DNA from 3 places in the Pectobacterium sp. 1950-15 genome. Region 2 is predicted to be linked to each of the others. Evidence: predicted binding sites of a transcription regulator. Region 2 holds the regulator's gene; each other region holds the start of a gene.
What was found. The regulator ArgR, encoded in region 2, controls arginine synthesis, uptake and breakdown. The targets are predictions, from matches to a motif close to ANTGAATAAAAATACANT.
Positions count from the first base shown of each region.

Region 1: the regulator ArgR is predicted to act here: its motif matches at 1,604-1,621, upstream of argA (amino-acid N-acetyltransferase).
Region 3: the regulator ArgR is predicted to act here: its motif matches at 1,603-1,620, upstream of argC (N-acetyl-gamma-glutamyl-phosphate reductase).

Region 1 is NZ_JBBBQR010000001.1:156,597-160,821, forward strand. Features, by position in the region: gene amiC (N-acetylmuramoyl-L-alanine amidase AmiC) at 133-1,377, opposite strand; gene argA (amino-acid N-acetyltransferase) at 1,636-2,979, shown strand; gene WCT94_RS00660 (L-talarate/galactarate dehydratase) at 3,043-4,225, opposite strand, start outside.
Region 2 is NZ_JBBBQR010000002.1:47,012-51,236, reverse strand. Features, by position in the region: gene rpsU (30S ribosomal protein S21) at 1-123, opposite strand, end outside; gene tsaD (tRNA (adenosine(37)-N6)-threonylcarbamoyltransferase complex transferase subunit TsaD) at 351-1,364, shown strand; gene argR (transcriptional regulator ArgR) at 1,473-1,943, opposite strand; gene mdh (malate dehydrogenase) at 2,413-3,351, shown strand; gene WCT94_RS02310 (helix-turn-helix domain-containing protein) at 3,421-3,684, opposite strand; gene WCT94_RS02305 (DNA-binding protein) at 3,872-4,225, shown strand, end outside.
Region 3 is NZ_JBBBQR010000009.1:24,149-28,373, reverse strand. Features, by position in the region: gene WCT94_RS11760 (GntR family transcriptional regulator) at 1-350, opposite strand, end outside; gene argE (acetylornithine deacetylase) at 405-1,556, opposite strand; gene argC (N-acetyl-gamma-glutamyl-phosphate reductase) at 1,759-2,763, shown strand; gene argB (acetylglutamate kinase) at 2,801-3,574, shown strand; gene argH (argininosuccinate lyase) at 3,636-4,225, shown strand, end outside.

The DNA of each region.
Region 1 (4,225 bases), on a different contig from region 2:
CAATTACGTTCTGTTCGATTAAGAACGCAGCGATAAAGCACCTTAACAGGTGCTTTTTTGTTTTCTGCGCGACCTACTTCTTCTGAACCGCGCCGGTTAGGCGCGGTCATCGTATGATATCAGCAACATCAACTACTGCTGAGCCTGACTGGCAAAGTAAGCTTTAATGCCTGCAAAAATGGATTCGGCAATTTGCTGCTGGAAATGGCTGGTGCGCAGCTTGCGCTCTTCCTCCAGATTACTGATAAATGCCGTCTCAACCAGAATAGACGGAATATCCGGCGCTTTCAGTACCGCAAATCCAGCCTGATCGACGCTGTTTTTATGCAGGCGATTCACTTTGCCCAACCGACTCAGGATCTCTTTACCAAACTTCAGACTGTCGCTGATAGTGACGGTCTGCACCAGATCGAACATGGTGTGATCCAGATAGCGATCGCCGCTCATGCTCACGCCGCCAATCAAATCCGATTCGTTCTGAGTTTCTGCCAGAAATCTGGCGGCGGTACTGGTTGCCCCTTTCTTCGAGAGTGCAAAAACCGACGAGCCTCTTGCCGATCGATTGGTAAACGCATCCGCATGAATCGAAATGAACAGATCGGCACGCTGCTTGCGTGCTTTCGCCACCCGCACGCGCAGCGGAATGAACACATCTTCATTGCGCGTCATATACGCCTTCATGTTGGATTCATTATCGATCAGCTTGCGCAAGCGGCGGGCAATTTGCAGCACGATGTCTTTCTCGCGCGTTTTATTCTTGCCAATCGCACCGGGATCTTCACCGCCGTGGCCGGGGTCGAGCATAATAATCAGCGGACGATCCCGCCCTGCCTTCCCGACTTTCGGCGCTTCTGCTGGCAGCGTACGCTCCAGATCGCCCTTGTTGTAATCCTCCAACAGCGCCAGCAGCGGATCGTCTTCGTTGTCATAGCGCCCTGCGGCAGGGTACAAATCCAGCACCAGCCGATGCTTGAATTCAGCCACCGGCCCCAGCGTAAAGACTTTGGTCGTCGCCTGCTGTTTGAGTTCCAGCACCAAACGCACTGTGCTTTTATCAAACTGGCCGATGCGCGCCTCTTTAATCAGCGGATCGTTATCCTGCTGAAACTGGCTGGCTATTTCCTTCAATACGCTGTTCAGGTGAACATTTTCAATATCCACCACGATGCGTTCAGGGTTACTGAGACTAAACTGTTTATATTTCAGCGAGTGATTAGATTCCAGCGTGACGCGGGTATAGGCGGAGGATGGCCAGACGCGCACGGCAACGACCTGTGTGGTCGCCGCTATCCCCACACCGCTTACGCTTAACAGCCAGGTTGCTGCTGCGCTTTGTAATAGACGCCGTCGAGTCAGATGATGATTCGAATGAGACATGCCGCTCCGATCTGATTGCTGTGCGTTATCCTGAATTTTTGTTTGCTACTGCATGGGATAAGCGATCAAAAAATGAATAAAGGTAAAAATTGTCAAAAACTTTAACGAATCTGCCCGGTGCTGTCATGCAAAAATCATCTACAGGCCTTATAACAGGCGGATATCATAAATTTGAAGCATTAACCTCGCTTTTCTGGTTAATACTTCCTCTTGCGTTTTACGCTATAAAGAATAAAAATACATAAATTACGAATAAAAATGCAAAGAGGGCTCGCAGTGAAGGAACGTAGTACAGAACTGGTTCAGGGCTTCCGCCATTCAGTTCCCTATATCAATGCCCACCGTGGCAAAACGTTTGTCATCATGTTAGGCGGCGAAGCCATTGAGCATGCCAACTTCTCTAGCATCGTAAATGATATCGGGCTGCTGCACAGTCTGGGGATCAAGCTGGTGGTCGTTTATGGCGCTCGCCCCCAGATCGATGCCAACCTGACAACGCACCACTACGAGCCCCACTACCATAAAAACACCCGCATCACCGACAGCACCACGCTGGAATTGGTTAAGCAGGCAGCGGGGATGTTGCAGTTGGACATCACGGCCCGACTGTCGATGAGCCTGAACAACACGCCGCTGCAAGGCGCTCACATTAACGTCGTCAGCGGTAATTTTATTATCGCGCAGCCGCTTGGCGTGGATGACGGCGTGGACTACTGCCACAGCGGCCGCATTCGCCGTATTGATGAAGAAGCGGTTCACCGCCAGCTGAATAGCGGTGCGATTGTCCTGCTCGGCCCGGTTGCGGTTTCAGTCACGGGTGAAAGTTTCAATTTAACCTCGGAAGAGGTCGCAACCCAGCTCGCTATTAAGCTGAAAGCAGAGAAGATGATTGGCTTCTGCTCGTCTCAGGGCGTGACCAATGAAGAAGGCAGCATCATTTCCGAGCTGTTCCCGGATGACGCACAGCAGCGTATTGATGCGTTGGAACAGGCTGGCGATTACCATTCTGGTACCGTCAGATTCCTGCGCGGCGCAGTCAAGGCCTGCCGTAGCGGCGTACGCCGCAGCCATCTGATCAGCTATCAGGATGACGGTGCACTGCTGCAGGAGCTGTTCTCACGTGACGGAATCGGTACGCAGATCGTGATGGAGAGCGCCGAGCAGGTTCGCCGTGCGACCATCAATGACATCGGCGGCATTCTGGAGCTAATCCGCCCGCTGGAAGAGCAAGGCATTCTGGTAAGACGCTCGCGCGAGCAGTTGGAAATGGAGATCGACAAATTCACCGTCGTGGTACGCGATAACCTGACCATCGCCTGCGCTGCGCTTTATCCGTTCCCGGAAGAAAGCATCGGCGAAATGGCCTGCGTTGCGGTTCACCCGGATTACCGCAGTTCATCGCGCGGCGATATGCTGTTGATGCGCATTGCCGCTCAGGCACGTCAGCAGGGCCTGCAAAAGCTGTTCGTGCTGACGACGCACAGCATCCACTGGTTCCAGGAACGCGGCTTTTTACCCGCCGAAGTGGAAATGCTGCCGAAGAAAAAACAGGCGCTGTACAACTACCAGCGTCGCTCGAAGATTCTGGTGCTGGATCTCTGAGCTATTCCACTCGATAACGCTTCTCGTGGCCGACCGTAAAATCGGCCACGATCGTTTATCAACTTATGGCTGCTTACCAAATTCACAGCTCAGCGTTGTCCACTTCCTTGCCTGCTCACTCAGCGTAAATCCCAACCCCAGACGATCGGATACCCACATCCGCCCATCGCGCAATTCTAGCTGCTCGTTGAAGAGCGGATTTAGCCATTCAAAGTGTTCCAGCCAGGGCTCAATCGGATAGGCCGCAGCCAGATGCAAATGCACTTCCATCGCAAAGTGCGGCGCCAGCTTACGCCCGTGCTTCGCAGCCAAATCCATAATTTTCAGGAAAGGCGAAATCCCGCCCACGTGCGGCGCATCCGGCTGCACGAAATCACTAGCGTTACCGAGGATCAGCTGTTCGTGCTCGCGGAAGCTGGTCAACATCTCACCGGTCGCAATCGGTGTATCCAGCGCCGCCGTCAGCGCCGCATGACCTTCCACATCGTAGGCATCCAGCGGCTCTTCAATCCAAATCAGGTTAAAGGCTTCCATTTTTCTCCCCATCCGAATCGCCGTTTCGCGATCCCACTGCTGATTGGCATCCACCATCAGCGGGAAATCGTCTCCCAGCGCTTCGCGCACCGCCGTGAGGCGACGGATATCCTCCGCCGTATTCGGCTGCCCGACTTTCAGTTTTATCCCACCGATACCGCTTTCACGGGAGATGACGACATTTTTTAATACCTGATCCAATGGTGTATGCAGGAAGCCGCCGGAGGTGTTGTAGCACCGCACGGAATCACGGTGTGAGCCCAACAGCTTAGAGAGAGGCAGACCTGCGCGTTTGGCTTTCATATCCCACAGCGCGATGTCGAGGGGAGAAATCGCCTGTACCGCCATTCCACTGCGGCCAACCGATGCCCCAGCCCACAGCAGCTTGGTGTAGATCTTATCGATATCATTCGGATCTTCGCCCAACAGGTTATCCGCAATCTCTTTCGCGTGCGCATAGATGCCCTGTCCGCCCGCCCGCTTGGAGTAGCTGAACCCCACGCCTTCAAACCCATCACGACTGCGAATTTCCGCAAAAATAATCGCCACTTCGGTCAGCGGCTTCTGCCTTCCGGTCAGCACTTTCGCATCGCTAACCGGCGTGGCCAGCGGCAAAAATGCCAGAGAAAGTTTTACCCATTCGATTCGATCGCCCGACTCGGCAGCCGTTCTGACGTTCGTGACTTTTGCATAGCTCACCGCCGCTGAATTT
Region 2 (4,225 bases):
TGGTTTTTCATAAAACTCACGACGACGAACTTCAGCCAGAACGCCTGCTTTTTCACAGGAACGTTTGAAGCGACGCAGAGCTACGTCGAACGGCTCGTTTTCACGTACTTTAATTACCGGCATGTGCCTCTCACCTCAATAAATTCGGTTTGCCGCTGGCCTTGTGCCAGCCTTTTCAAAATGGTGCGGAATTCTACTGCAAACGTGACGCCTTTGTAAAGCATTGTGGTGATCATAAAACACCCAACCACGGCCAGCGCAGAAATCAGGGCGCTTATGGTAGACTATCCACAGTTTGAAGCAAGCGGCATTCAACGAGCGCTTGTATCGTCATCAAAGTAGGAACAGCAATGCGCGTATTGGGTATCGAAACATCCTGTGATGAAACCGGTGTGGCCATTTATGACACAGAAACCGGTTTGCTTGCCAATCAGTTATACAGCCAGGTGAAATTACATGCCGATTACGGCGGCGTTGTGCCTGAGCTCGCCTCGCGCGATCACGTGCGTAAAACGGTGCCGCTCATTCAGGCTGCGCTGCGTGAAGCCGGGTTGCAGGCTGGTGATATCGATGGCGTGGCTTACACTGCGGGCCCCGGTTTGGTCGGCGCGTTATTGGTGGGCGCGACTGTCGGCCGCTCTTTGGCGTTTGCCTGGGATGTGCCGGCGATTCCTGTGCACCATATGGAAGGGCATTTGCTGGCACCGATGCTGGAAGATAATCCACCGGCGTTTCCCTTCGTGGCGCTGCTGGTTTCTGGTGGACATACGCAGCTCATCAGCGTGACGGGCATTGGTGAATACCGCTTGCTGGGCGAGTCGATTGATGACGCGGCGGGTGAAGCGTTCGATAAAACGGCGAAGCTGCTGGGGCTGGATTATCCCGGTGGGCCGATGCTGTCGAAAATGGCGCAGGCGGGTGATTCGCAGCGCTTTACGTTTCCGCGCCCAATGACCGATCGTCCCGGTCTGGATTTCAGCTTCTCTGGGCTAAAAACGTTTGCTGCCAATACGATTCGTAGCAATGGCGATGACGATCAAACACGTGCCGACATTGCTCGCGCATTTGAAGATGCCGTTGTGGATACTTTGGCTATCAAGTGTCGTCGTGCGCTGGATGAAACGGGCTTTAAGCGACTGGTCATGGCAGGGGGCGTGAGTGCAAACCGGACGCTGCGTCAGCGCTTAGGCGACGTGATGGCGAAGCGTGGTGGTGAAGTGTTTTATGCGCGTCCTGAATTCTGTACGGATAATGGTGCGATGATTGCCTATGCGGGCAGTGTACGTCTGGCGCATGGCGCCAGTCAGACGCTGGGTGTATCCGTTCGACCACGTTGGCCGTTGGCTGAACTGCCTGCGGTATGAGTGTTTTGGTAATAATCGCTACGTGTGGCGTGCCTACACGTAGCAAAGAAAACGTAGCGAAAATACTCAGTAAAGAACGAGTAATTAAACGGTAGCGGATAAGGGGAGTTACAGCTCTTGTTCGAATAGCACCAAAATAGCTTCGTAAAGCTGTTTGACGCTGAAGCCTCTTGCCGGGGTGGTGAAGATGGTGTCATCCCCCGCGATGGTGCCGAGAATTCCCTCTGACTTCCCGAGTGAATCCAACAGACGGGCGATGAGCTGCGCGGCTCCCGGGCTGGTATGGATGACGATGACCGCATCGTTATAGTCCACGTCCAGCACAAGGTTCTTCAATGGGCTGGAGGTAGTAGGAACGCCGAGTTCGGCTGGGAGACAATACACCATTTCCATTTTGGCATTACGTGTGCGCACGGCGCCAAATTTCGTCAGCATGCGTGACACCTTGGATTGGTTGATGTTTTCAAATCCTTCGTCTTGCAATGCCTGAACAATTTCACTTTGAGAGCTGAACTTCTCTTCCTTTAACAGCGCTTTGAACGCTTTAACGAGGTCTTCTTGTTTTGTCGAATTTCGCATTCTGCACCGGATTAATTGTTATGGTTAATCCTTCTATTATGCAGTTGTGTGAATTTTTATGCAATTAAATCGCGTATAATTCCAATCTATTTCGCCAGATATGTGCTAGTCGCTGTTTTCAAAAAAATTCGCCTTTTGGGGAGTCCGAAAAATGCGTCCTGCGTCACATAAAAGTAAATCAAATGTTATCAGAATGATGTTGTTTGGACGCCATCGATCGGTGTAATGTAGCGCACAGGTTAATTGCACGTGAATGAACACCGCGTTATAGCTCAATAGCTTATTAACTTTACTTACCTTTCAAACGAATGGTTGTTTTTGATTTATTATTAGAGACATAGCGTATTTTTGTCTCTCATGCCATTTGCAGAACGATGAGTAGACTGATCTTATCCCCATTTTTTATATTCTGTTTATAACCAAATGAATTCACGGCACTTTTTTATTTTACGATAATAAGGAGTTTAGGATGAAAGTTGCAGTTCTCGGAGCAGCAGGTGGTATCGGTCAGGCACTCGCACTCCTCCTCAAAACCCAGCTTCCTTCAGGTTCAGAACTATCCCTTTACGATATCGCGCCGGTCACGCCGGGTGTTGCCGTCGATCTGAGCCACATTCCTACAGCAGTGAAGATCAAAGGCTATAGCGGTGAAGATGCTAAACCTGCGCTTGCTGGCGCGGATATCGTGCTGATCTCCGCCGGTGTGGCACGTAAACCGGGTATGGATCGTTCCGATCTGTTCAACGTCAATGCGGGTATTGTGCGCAATCTGGTTGAGCAAATCGCGGTTACTTGCCCGAAAGCCTGTATCGGTATTATCACCAACCCAGTGAACACCACCGTTGCCATTGCAGCAGAAGTGCTGAAAAAAGCCGGTGTGTATGACAAAAACAAACTGTTCGGCGTTACCACGCTGGATATCATCCGTTCCAACACGTTCGTTGCTGAGCTGAAAGGCAAACAGCCGCAGGATATTAATGTGCCGGTTATCGGCGGGCACTCTGGTGTGACGATTCTTCCACTGTTGTCTCAAGTTCCTGGTATCAGCTTCAGTGAGCAGGAAGTGGCCGATCTGACCAAGCGTATTCAGAATGCGGGCACCGAGGTTGTTGAAGCCAAAGCAGGTGGCGGATCGGCAACGTTGTCTATGGGTCAGGCTGCTGCGCGCTTTGGCCTGTCTCTGGTTCGTGCGCTGCAAGGCGAAAGCGGTGTGGTGGAATGTGCATACGTTGAAAGCGATGGCAAGCATGCCCGCTTCTTCGCTCAGCCGGTGCTGTTGGGCAAAGACGGCGTCGTAGAGCGTAAAGACATCGGCACATTAAGCGCTTTTGAGCAAAACGCGCTTAGCAGCATGCTGGATACGCTGAAGCAGGATATTGAGTTAGGCGAGACGTTCATCAAGAATTAATCATTGAGATTCTTGTAATACGTGACGTTGAATAAAAAGCCGGAGATGTCGATCTCCGGCTTTTCTTTTTTAATCGGGACGGATGAGTTTTTTTCTGTCGATAAGCTCATTGGTTTCCGGATCGTAGTACCGGCTGGGCCAAATCTCTGATGGGTGAATACTCAGCGCATCGGCAATAAGCCATTCCCCTTTGGGCCAGGGGCGTGAGAGCGCGTTAGCTAACGTAGATGAGCTTAATCCGGCCGCTCGCGATACTGCCGCCAGCGTCGTGTTTTTCTTGCGCAGTGCAGCAATGATATCAGCGGGATGCCAGTCTTGTTTCCTTAAAATCATATTCCTTCCCTTATTTGCTATAAGACGACTGTGGATTAGTGGTATAAATAACGGATGTTAGTTATATGCCGAGCTAACATGACATTATTATTTGGAAATAATATAGCATTAATTTTCCTTAAAATTCTCAATTAATTTCCAAATGAGCGCGTTTTTGTTAGGGATGGCACTATCAGGATGAAAGGCAATGAAAAAAGAGTGGTTTGCTACCAGCGATTTGGTTGGAGTCGGCGGCCTTCCGAAATCAAGACAAGGATTGAATAAGCGCGCCCGTGAGGATGGATGGGAGAAGCGTCGCCGTAAAGGCGTCCAGGGAAGAGGAGTGGAGTACTCAATTCACAGCTTACCGGATACGGTAAAAAAATCCCTATTACTCGAAATCGAGCCTTCCGCCTACTCGGCGAAGCAGCCTGCGGCCTTGGCAGTATGGATGCAGATTTATCAGCAACTATCTGAAAAAGAAAGAGATGAGTTAATCGCTTATATTCTTCGCGTCGGCGTGTCGTCTACGCTGAGCCAGTTGGGTATTACGCCGTCGGAC
Region 3 (4,225 bases), on a different contig from region 2:
CAGATAAACTCTTTATCACTGATAGCAAATACCTGCTGCTCCTCTCGGTTCGGCAGGCGCTTATGTAGACTAAGCAAGCGGGATGAAATCTGATTAAATTTCTTTTCGGTAATCGAGTTGTACACCAACGGGTTGCTGCGTACGCCCTGATTAATGAAGTTACCTGAGCCTTGCACCATATGGATCGCACCAATACTGGCGAGCTTTTCCAGCGCCTGGCGGATAGTGAAGCGTGACACACCGTATTCCTCCGCCAACTGACGTTCCGGCGGCAGCTTTTCCGGCAGTGGGTCGGTATGCTGATAGATTTTGCTCAGTAAATCCTGCGCGATGAAATCTTTCTTTTTCATGGATTGTCTCAAAATAGCCCTGCCAGCGTAGCTGACAAGGCCGTTTGCGTCGGATCAATGGTGGCAGAAGTGATGAATCACCTGCGAAATCAGCTCCCGCGTTGGTTTGATAAACTTGGTATCAATGTATTCATCCGGCTGGTGCGCCTGTTCGATCGATCCCGGCCCCAGAACCAGCGTCGGGCACAGCGTCTGAATAAACGGCGCTTCGGTGCAGTAGTTCACGATTTCCGTTTTCGTTCCCAGCAGGTTCTCCACGACCGATACCAGACGGTGATCGGGCGGGCATTCATAGCCGGGAATCGGCGGGTGCAGTTCGCTAATGGTCAACCGACCCGGCCAGCGCTGGCTGACGGGCTCAAGTGCTTCTGACAGCAGTCCGTCCAGGTCGTTAAGCGTGATGCCAGGCAGCGGACGGATATCCATATGCAGTTCACAGCAGCCGCAGATGCGGTTAGCAGCATCGCCGCCGTGAATGTGGCCGAGATTCATGGTGGGGTGAGGAATGTGGAAAATCGGGTTGTGATAGCGTTCCTGTAGGGTGTTGCGCAGCACCAGCAGGTGGGAAATTGCCTCATGCATCAGCTCAATCGCGTTCACGCCGCGTGAAGGATCGCTGGAATGGCCGGACTGTCCCTGAATACGGATCGCGTTGGACATATGGCCTTTGTGCGCCCGCACTGGCTGCAACGAGGTCGGTTCGCCGATGATGGCGCAGTCCGGGCGAATCTGCGTAGATTCGGAGAAATATTTGGCGCCGGCCATCGTCGTTTCTTCATCCGCTGTCGCCAAAATATAGAGTGGCTTTGTCAGCTTGGTTGGATCGATATCGCGTAACGCATCCAGAATAAAGGCAAAGAACCCTTTCATATCCGCCGTACCCAGACCGTACAGCTTATTGTCGTGTTCGGTCAGCGTGAAAGGGTCGCGCGTCCAGCGGCCGTCGTCGAACGGGACGGTATCGGTATGTCCCGCCAACAATAAACCGCCTTTTCCTTCACCAATCCGCGCGAGCATATTAAATTTATTGAGAGTGCCGGGAACCGGTTGGACTTCAACATGGAAGCCGAGATCGCCGAACCAGCCTGCCAGCAGGTTGATTAACGTCTGATTACTTTGATCGAGCGCGCTGTCGGTGGCACTGATGGACGGTGTAGCGATTAGTGCCCGATATAGCTCAATAAAAGGGGGTAAATTCATCTTCACTGTTGACAGCCTCTGGTTAGGATAGTATCAATATTCATGCATTTATTGTGAATAAAAATACAATAACGCGCGGTGAAAGGAAACCCAAAGGTACGGCGATGGCGATTCGTCACTTTCACTGAGCTTCGCGGGTGAACTGCGTACAGACGCTGGTGAGCCCTGTTACCTGTTCCATAGATAAATAAGAAGGTATACGGATCCCATGCTGAATACGCTGATTGTTGGTGCAAGTGGTTATACCGGCGCTGAGCTTGCGCTCTACCTGAACCGTCACCCACAGATGAACATAACCGCTTTGATGGTTTCTGCGCAAAGTGTCGATGCAGGAAAATTGATTTCTGATTTACATCCGCAGCTCAAAGGTATCATTGATGTGCCGGTAAAACCGCTGACCGATGCTGAAGAAGCAGCGAAAGGCGTGGATGTCGTTTTTCTGGCGACCGACCACAAAGTCAGCCACGATCTGGCCCCGGTTTTTCTGGCGGCAGGCTGCACCGTTTTTGATTTGTCCGGCGCGTTTCGCGTACAGGATGCCGAATTTTATCGTCGCTACTATGGCTTTGAGCATCAGCACCCTGACTGGCTGGCAAAAGCGGTTTATGGGCTGGCTGAATGGCGTGCTGAAAGCGTCAAACAGGCACAGCTGATTGCCGTGCCGGGCTGTTATCCAACGGCCGCGCAGCTGGCGCTGAAGCCGTTGCTGGACGCACAACTGCTGAACCCGGCGCAGTGGCCGGTGATTAACGCGGTGAGCGGCGTGAGCGGGGCGGGACGTAAAGCGTCGATGACCAACAGCTTCTGCGAAGTCAGCTTTCAACCGTACGGTATTTTCAACCACCGCCATGAGCCTGAAATTTCAACGCACCTCGGCACGCCAGTGATCTTCACGCCGCATTTGGGCAACTTCGCTCGCGGTATTCTGGAAACCATCACCTGCCGTCTGCAACCGGGCGTTACGCAGCAGGATGTCGCCGAAGCCTACCACAATGCCTATCACGATAAGCCACTGGTACGTCTGTATGATAAGGGCGTTCCGGCGCTGAAATCCGTTGTCGGCCTGCCGTTCTGCGATATCGGTTTCTCCGTTGACGGTGAGCACCTGATCGTCGTGGCGACCGAAGATAACCTGCTGAAAGGTGCTGCGGCACAGGCTGTGCAATGCATGAACATTCGTTTTGGTTTCCCTGAAACCCAATCGTTAATTTAATGACTACTGGTCCCGACATTTCGAGGCGTGAAGCATAATGAATCCGTTAATTATCAAGTTAGGTGGCGTTTTACTGGATAGCGAAGAAGCGCTGGAGCGTCTGTTCACCGCGCTGGTGGCTTACCGTCAGGAACATCAGCGTCCGCTGGTGATTGTGCACGGCGGCGGCTGTCTGGTGGATGACCTGATGAAAAAGCTGTCTCTGCCTGTTGTGAAGAAAAATGGCCTGCGCGTCACGCCAGCCGATCAGATCGATATCATCACCGGTGCGCTGGCGGGGTCTGCTAACAAAACGCTGCTGTCATGGGCGAAGAAGCATGACATCAACGCGGTTGGCCTGTGTCTGGGCGATGGCGGCAGCACGACGGTCACGCAGTTAGACGAAGCGCTAGGCTTTGTAGGTAAAGCGGAAGCGGGATCGCCTGCGCTGCTGAACACGCTGCTGTCTGCGGGTTATCTGCCTGTTGTCAGCTCTATCGGGATTACGGCGCAGGGCGACCTGATGAACGTCAACGCCGATCAGGCGGCGACGGCGCTGGCACAAACGCTGGGCGCGGATTTAATCCTGCTGTCTGATGTGAGCGGCATTCTGGACGGTAAAGGTCAGCGTATTGCCGAAATGACGGCGGAAAAAGCCGAACAGCTGATTGCTCAGGGCATTATTACCGACGGCATGATTGTTAAGGTCAACGCCGCGCTGGATGCCGCGCGTGCGCTGGGGCGTCCGGTTGATATCGCCAGCTGGCGTCATGCCGAGCAGCTACCTGCGCTGTTCAACGGCGTGGCGATTGGTACACGTATTCTGGCGTAAGTCGTTTCTGGGTATGGCATGATGCGATACCAACATGAATTAAATTCTGGGAGTAATCGTTATGGCTTTGTGGGGCGGTCGGTTTAGTCAGGCAGCAGATCAGCGTTTTAAACAATTTAATGACTCACTGCGGTTTGATTACCGTCTGGCGGAACAGGACATCGTTGGCTCGATCGGCTGGTCGAAAGCGCTGGTGACGGTCAATGTGCTCAGCGAGCAGGAGCAGCAGCAACTGGAACAGGCGCTGAATGCGTTGCTGGTTGAGGTACAGGCTGACCCTGAGATGATCCTGCAAAGCGATGCAGAAGACATTCACAGCTGGGTTGAACAGCGCCTGATTGAGAAAGTCGGCGATTTAGGTAAAAAACTGCATACCGGTCGTAGCCGTAACGATCAGGTCGCGACCGACCTGAAACTGTGGTGCAAAGCGCAGATTGCAGAGCTGCTGCTATCGGTACGCCAGCTGCGTCAGGCGCTGGTCACGACGGCGGAAGCGAATCAGGATGCGGTGATGCCGGGCTACACCCATTTGCAGCGCGCACAGCCGGTGACGTTTGCACACTGGTGTCTGGCCTACCATGAAATGCTGGCACGTGATGAAAGTCGTCTGGAAGATACGCTGAAGCGTCTGGATGTCAGTCCGCTGGGCTG